DNA from 2 places in the Haloleucobacter albus genome. Region 2 is predicted to be linked to the other one. Evidence: predicted binding sites of a transcription regulator. Region 2 holds the regulator's gene; the other holds the start of a gene.
The links. Region 2 encodes PhoB, which activates phosphate uptake and scavenging genes when phosphate is short. Its sites were predicted from a motif close to TGTCATNNANCTGTCAT; they were not measured.

Region 1 (3,414 bases), on a different contig from region 2:
TGTCGCTGCCTTCCAGAAAGGACGTGGCCGGAGACACCCCGATGCTCACCACCATAAGGTCACAGGGCAGACGCGCCCCGGATGAGGTCTCCACAGCTTCCACCCGCCCCGGCTCGCCTTCTGGCAGCCCGGCCGTTCCATGCACCTCGCGCACGGTTTCATTCAGCAGCACCCGCGCCCCACGCGATTCGGCATAGGCACGGAAATATGTGGAGAGCCGCTCCGCCTCCAGATGACGCAGCAGCACCGGCCCCTGTTCAATGATGGTGACCTGAAGCCCCGCCTCCAGCAACGCCATGGCAATTTCCATACCCAGAAAACTGCCACCCAGCACCACCGCGTGGCGCGCCGGCCCCATGGCAGCGCGGATGGAACTGGCGTCATTCATGTCGCGCAGGGTGAAAACGCCGGGCAAATGGGCACCTGGCACCCGCAATGGCTTGGGGGTGCCGCCAGTCGCGATCATCAACTGGCCATAGCTGATGGTGCCGCCGGCCGCAGTGGTGATGATCTTCGCCCGGCTGTTCACCGTCACCACGCGGGTGCCGAGGGCCAGATCAATCCGCTGCTCTTCGTAAAATGTTTCCGGATGAATGAAGACCTGCCCGGAAGGCTTCTCCCCCAACAGCACACGCTTCGAGAGTGCGGGATGGTGATAGGGCGGCACCATTTCCGCAGAAATCAGCAGAATGGACCCTTCCGCGCCCTCGCTGCGCAAGGTGGCGGCGGCGGCGGCGCTCGCCATGCCGCCGCCCAGCAGCACGAAATCGGCATGTCTGTCCGCACGGGGCACAGGCAGATCGGCGACGTCCTCCTCTGGCGTCAGGGACGCATCATGCTTGTCGGCCTCCTGCCCGGAGAAGGCGGAAGCCGGCAGAAAGGTTTCCGGCAGCCCAGCCTCCAGAGAAGGGACATCATGCTCAGGCATATCCGGCGCAGCGCCAGCCGGCTTCACTCGGGAAGGCTGTTCCGGGGCGGAACCATCAGCGGCCGTTTTCCGAACATCTTCCGTCATTATGCCTCTCCCCTTCGCAGCCCGACAGTTCGAGGCTCATCCATACCCCCGCCGCGTGAAATATTTTTCGCAACTGCACAAGCTGTGAACATCCTTTGCCAGGAGGATGTCCGCTGCAAGCCCACGCCACACATCCGCCCTCAATCCCACGTCAAACCCAGCTGCGCAATACAGGCGGCAAGGGCTGTTCTCACACCAGAAAGAGACGGGATACAGCGCAAAATGCACAATATTCCGCACTTATTTTACAAAAATCCCCATCGCAAAAGAGGCGCAATACTGCATCGCACACCATAGGCGCGCCATATTGCAGCGCACACATCACCTTATTGCACTTACAATGCCGCAGATATGCCTGACACAAGGCGCACGATTTTCGCAAGCGGCCTCTATTTTGTCCTTTTCTTCCAATTTATTCCACTTCATCTTGAAGCAGAGAGGCGCTCCGCGTCATTTTTATGTCGTGACAGCCCGTCATGTCCTGCCTGCACCCGCCATACAGCCCTGTCATGAGGCCGTGGCAGGATAGCGGCACAGGCAGGCAACACAGCTGAGAAGCGCACGCGCGAAATTTGGGGGACAAGGGCCATGACCATTCACGGTTTTCCTGAAGTCGATACGAGCCAGAGCATCGCAACGCGCATCAGCGAAGTCCGCGCCCTGCTGGCACAGGAAGCCGCCGTCGGCGAGGCCCGCTCCGTGGGCGGCATCGCGCCGGCGCACAAGCCGGTGCCCAACACCTTCACCCACACCTTCCTTGCGGCCATGGCGCCGGAAGATCTGCTGCCCCTTTCCGTCCCCATGCTTGCCGCCATGATCCGCTCGGCCTGGCAGCATGTCACAACCCATCGGCCCGGCAGCATTGATATCCGCCTGCACACCCCCCAACCCGACCCCTCATCGGATATCAGCGGCACCATCACCGTCATTGAGGCCGTGAATGATGACATGGCCTTTCTGTTCGATTCCGTGGTCGCGGCTATCGCCGCGCGTGGCATCGAGCTGAAACTCGCGGCCCATCCCATCCTGCATGTGGAACGCAACGCACAGGGCCAGGTTCTGAATGTGAAGGAACCGCCCCGCGCCAATCAGGAACCCTCAGGCCGGCGCGAAAGTCTCATTCATCTGCACATTCCGGCCATCTCCGCCGCCGAAGGCGCACAGCTCAAGGCCGAGATTGCAGAGACCCTGACAGATGTTCGCGCCGCCAATGAAGATTTCCGGGCCATGCATGAGCAGGTTCAGGAACTGGCCCAGCGCTACCGTGCCGGCGAAAAGGGCGTGGAGCCCGCCGAGGCCCGCGAGGCGGCCGATCTGCTTTCCTGGCTGGCTCAGGACAATTTCATCTTTCTCGGCCTGCGTCATTACGAGATCGACAATGATGGCGGCCTGCTGGAGCTGCCGACAACCGGCCTGGGCGTGCTGCGCGACCCCTCCGTGCACGAACTGCGCCTGGGGGATATTCCGGTGGTGACCACGCCGGAAATCCGCGCCTTTCTGGCCTCGCCCCAGCCCCTGCTCTTCACCAAGGCCAGCCTGCGCTCCCGCGTGCACCGGCGCGGCACCATGGATTATGTGGGCATCAAAACCCATGACAAGGCAGGCCGCCTCACCGGCGAAATCCATGTCATCGGCCTGCTCACCGCCAGCGCCTACACCCATTCCGTGTGGCAAATTCCCTATCTGCGCCTGAAGGCCGACGCCGTGATGAAGGCCGCCGGACTGGAACCGGACAGCCATTCTGCCCGCGCTTTGGCAACCGCGCTGGAAACCTATCCACGCGATGACCTCTTCCAGATCGACAGCGAAACCCTGCTGACTCATTCGCGCGAAATTCTCTCCCTTTATGATCGTCCGCGCGTACGTCTGCTGCTGCGGCAGGACAGGTTTGATCGCTTCGTTTCAGCGCTGGTCTATGTGCCGCATGACCGCTTCGATATCGCGGTGCGGTCCCGCATCGGCGAGATTCTGTCCAAGGCGTTTGGCGGCCGCGTCACCTCCTTTGCTGAATCCTATCTGGCCGGGGTGCCGCTTACCCGCGTGCATGTCATCATCGGCCGCAATGCCGGCAGCATTCCAGATGTGGACCGCGCCACGCTTGAAGCCGATATCGCCGACGCCACCTTCTCCTGGAGCGACCGGCTCAGCCAGGCCATCATCTCCAACCCCGTCCTCAACAAGGACCGCATGACCGCGCTGCAACAGCGCTATGCCAATGCCTTTGGCGCGGGCTATATCAGCACATTCGACGTGGAAACCGCGCTTGCAGATATTGAGCAGCTGGAGCGCCTGAATCCGGGGCGCCCCATCGCCATTGCCTTCTATCGCAGAGACAACGACCCGGAGACCCGCATCTCCCTGCGCCTGCTCTCCCATGGCGAACCGCTGCCGCTGTCCAC
Region 2 (3,414 bases):
CAGTGTAGGCGCGCTGGTCGAGAATCCTCAGGCGCCGCGAGATCTCGGCTGTTGTGAGTTCCTCTCGCGCCAGCCCTAAATACTCTCTGAAACACTCATGCGGAAAGCCCATCTTCACCATTACAGAGACGGTCATAAGCCAAAGAGTATAAAGGCTTGTCTCGCATCAGGTGCGAGCAGTCGCAGCGGCCGATTCGCCCCCCTGCCACGCTCCCAACACTGTTCAGTTCCACCGCTCAGCGCCAGCCTCCCGGAACCACGCCATGCCCCGCCTGACAAACCTGCTGCTCACCGCCATGGCCCCCATCATCTGGGGCAGCAGTTACATTGTCACCACACAGTTTTTGCCAGAAGGCTACCCGCTCACCATCACGGTTCTGCGGGCGCTGCCAGCAGGGCTGCTCCTGCTACTGCTGAGCCGCCAACTGCCATCAGGCATCTGGTGGTTGCGCGCTTTCCTGCTTGGCGGGCTGAACTTCTCCCTGTTCTGGGCCCTACTCTTCATCTCTGCCTATCGGCTGCCCGGTGGCGTGGCGGCAACGCTCGGCAATTTTCAGCCGCCAATCGTCATTCTGCTGGCGTATCTGCTGCTTGGTGCGCCCATCCGGCCACTTTCCGTACTGGCCGTTTTCGCTGGCATTTCTGGCGTAGCCATGCTGGTACTGACGCCCGTAACACAACTGGACCCGCTGGGCATTGCAGCAGCCCTCGGCAGTGCCGCTTCCATGGCGACGGGCATCGTGCTCACCCGCCGATGGCAGCCTCCGGCCTCGTCACTGAGCTACACGGCTTGGCAACTCAGCGCAGGAGGACTGCTACTGATCCCCCTTGCCATTGCCTTTGAACCCCATCGCCCCGAGTTCACCTGGGTGAACATTGCTGCCATCAGCTGGCTCAGCCTTGCCGGCGCTGCGCTTTCATGCCTGCTCTGGTTTCGGGGGCTCGCCCGGCTGGAAGCGCCTGTCGTCTCATCTCTCGGCTTTCTCAGCCCACTGACCGCCGTTCTTCTGGGCTGGGTCTTTCTGGGACAGAGCCTCACCGCATGGCAACTTCTTGGTGCCGGGCTGGTTCTGGGCAGCATCTGGCTCAACCAGCGCACTTACAGCGCACCTTCCCACTCTTCACCTGCATGAAAGAACGGAGGGGCGATGTGATAGAAAATCCGCCCCGACACCACTATTCCGCAGTCTTCAGCCGCGCGCGAACATCTCGTTGAAGCTGTAACCCGCCCCACGTACCGTACGGATGGGGTCCAACTGTCGACCACGATTGATCGCCTTGCGCAAACGCCCGACATGCACATCCACCGTGCGCTCGTCGATATAGACATCCTGTCCCCACACGCCATCCAGCAGTTGCTCGCGTGAGAAGACCCGACCAGGGCTCTGCATCAGAAATTCCAGCAACCGGAATTCTGTGGGGCCCAGATGGATTTCCCGTCCGGCGCGATGAACACGATGGGTTTCCCGATCCAGCTCGATATCGCCGGCTTGCAACAGCGTGGCAACATGCTCCGGCTTGGCCCGACGCAGAAGGGCGCGCACGCGAGCCACCAGTTCCGGCACAGAGAAGGGCTTCACCACATAATCATCGGCCCCGGTGGAAAGTCCGCGCACCCGCTCGGTTTCCTCGCCTCGTGCCGTGAGCATGATGACAGGCAGACGCTGCGTCTCGGGTCGGCTGCGCAGGCGGCGGCATAATTCAATGCCAGAGAGGCCGGGCAGCATCCAATCCAGCACAACCAGATCCGGCACGCTTTCACGCAAACGCGTTTCCGCTTCGTCTCCTCGATCCACGCTTTCGACGCTATAGCCTTCCGCTTCCAGATTGTAGCGGAGCAGCAGGGTGAGGGGCTCCTCGTCCTCGACGATCAGAATACGCGCCGGCACTGTTCACACCTGTCTGTATAAAGCGAACGGCACCGGCCAGAATACTCTGCGCCTGCAAGCCGTGCGCCCGGCGGGCACAAAAGCGCCCACCCGGTTTCGCCCGAGAATATGAAGGCCTACCGTGAGGTGGCAGGCCCTTCCCTTCCGACCAGGGCCGGAAGGGAACAGCACCCTTTCCCGAAAGGCTCAATCTCCGGGAAAAGCCACCGTGGTATCGCTGGAAGCATCCGCCTTTGGCCGATTTTCCGGCAGCACCTGCCCCGTGACCATATAATAGATGATCTCTGCAATATTGGTGGCATGGTCGCCCATACGTTCAATATTCTTGGCAGAAAACAGAAGATGCGTGCAAACAGAGATGTTACGCGGATCTTCCATCATATAGGTCAGAAGCTCGCGGAACAGTGAGGTATACATGGTGTCGATATCACTATCGCGCCCCCACACCTCAACAGCCTTGGCCGCATTGCGCCCCGCATAGGCATCCAACACTTCCTTGAGCTGCTCCAGAACCAGGTCTGAGATATGCTCAACACCGCGCACCAGCTTCTGGGGGTGATACTCACCCTCAATAGCGATCACACGCTTGGAAATGTTTTTCGCCAGATCGCCAATACGCTCGATGTCATTGGCGATGCGGATGGCAGCCACGATCTCACGCAGATCCCCCGCCACCGGCTGACGCTTCGCGATAATGAGGACAGATTTCTCCTCAATATCGCGCTGCATCTGGTCAATGCTATCATCAAGCAGCACGACCTTCTGTGCCAGAGTCACATCGCGCTTGATCAGCGAATTGACGGAATCGGCCACCAGCCGCTCCGACTTGCCGCCCATCTCGACGACGGCGCGGCTGATTTCCTTCAGCTCTACATCGAACGAGGTCACAATATGATCGGGCATCCCCACGGTCCTTCCCTCCTCAGCCAAAGCGGCCGGTGATGTAGTCGCGCGTCTTGATTTCCTTCGGGTTCGTGAAGATCACATCCGAAGGCGCCACTTCGATCAGTTCACCCAGATAGAAGAAGGCGGTGTTATCAGCACAGCGCGCGGCCTGCTGCATATTATGGGTCACGATGACGATGGTGAAGTCACGCTTCAGCTCATCGATCAGGTCTTCGATCTTCGAGGTGGAGATCGGGTCAAGCGCGGAGGTCGGCTCGTCCAGAAGGATCACTTCCGGGCGCACCGCAATGGTGCGGGCAATGCACAGACGCTGCTGCTGACCGCCGGACATGCCGAGCGCCGAAGTGTTGAGGCGATCCTTCGTCTCGTCCCAGATGGCAGCCTTGCGCAGGCACCATTCCACACGCTCATCCATCTGCGCCTTGGAGAGCTTCTCATGCAGGCGCACGCCGAAGGCGATATTGTCATAGATGGACATGGGGAAGGGCGTGGGCTTCTGGAACACCATGCCGATGCGCGAGCGCACCACGGTGGAATCCAGCTCCTTGCCGACGATATTCACGCCGTCAAACATCACCTGGCCCTCGGCGCGCTGACCGGGATACAGGTCATACATGCG

Region 1: ACT6QH_RS07185 (NAD-glutamate dehydrogenase) is a predicted target of PhoB. The motif match lies at 1,521-1,537, and genes of this name have one in related genera.

The regions. Positions count from the first base shown of each region.
Region 1 is NZ_JBQWAS010000023.1:141,707-145,120, reverse strand. Features, by position in the region: gene ACT6QH_RS07190 (FAD-dependent oxidoreductase) at 1-1,015, opposite strand, end outside; gene ACT6QH_RS07185 (NAD-glutamate dehydrogenase) at 1,604-3,414, shown strand, end outside.
Region 2 is NZ_JBQWAS010000021.1:111,363-114,776, forward strand. Features, by position in the region: gene ACT6QH_RS04990 (DMT family transporter) at 264-1,133, shown strand; gene phoB (phosphate regulon transcriptional regulator PhoB) at 1,191-1,889, opposite strand; gene phoU (phosphate signaling complex protein PhoU) at 2,076-2,792, opposite strand; gene pstB (phosphate ABC transporter ATP-binding protein PstB) at 2,812-3,414, opposite strand, start outside.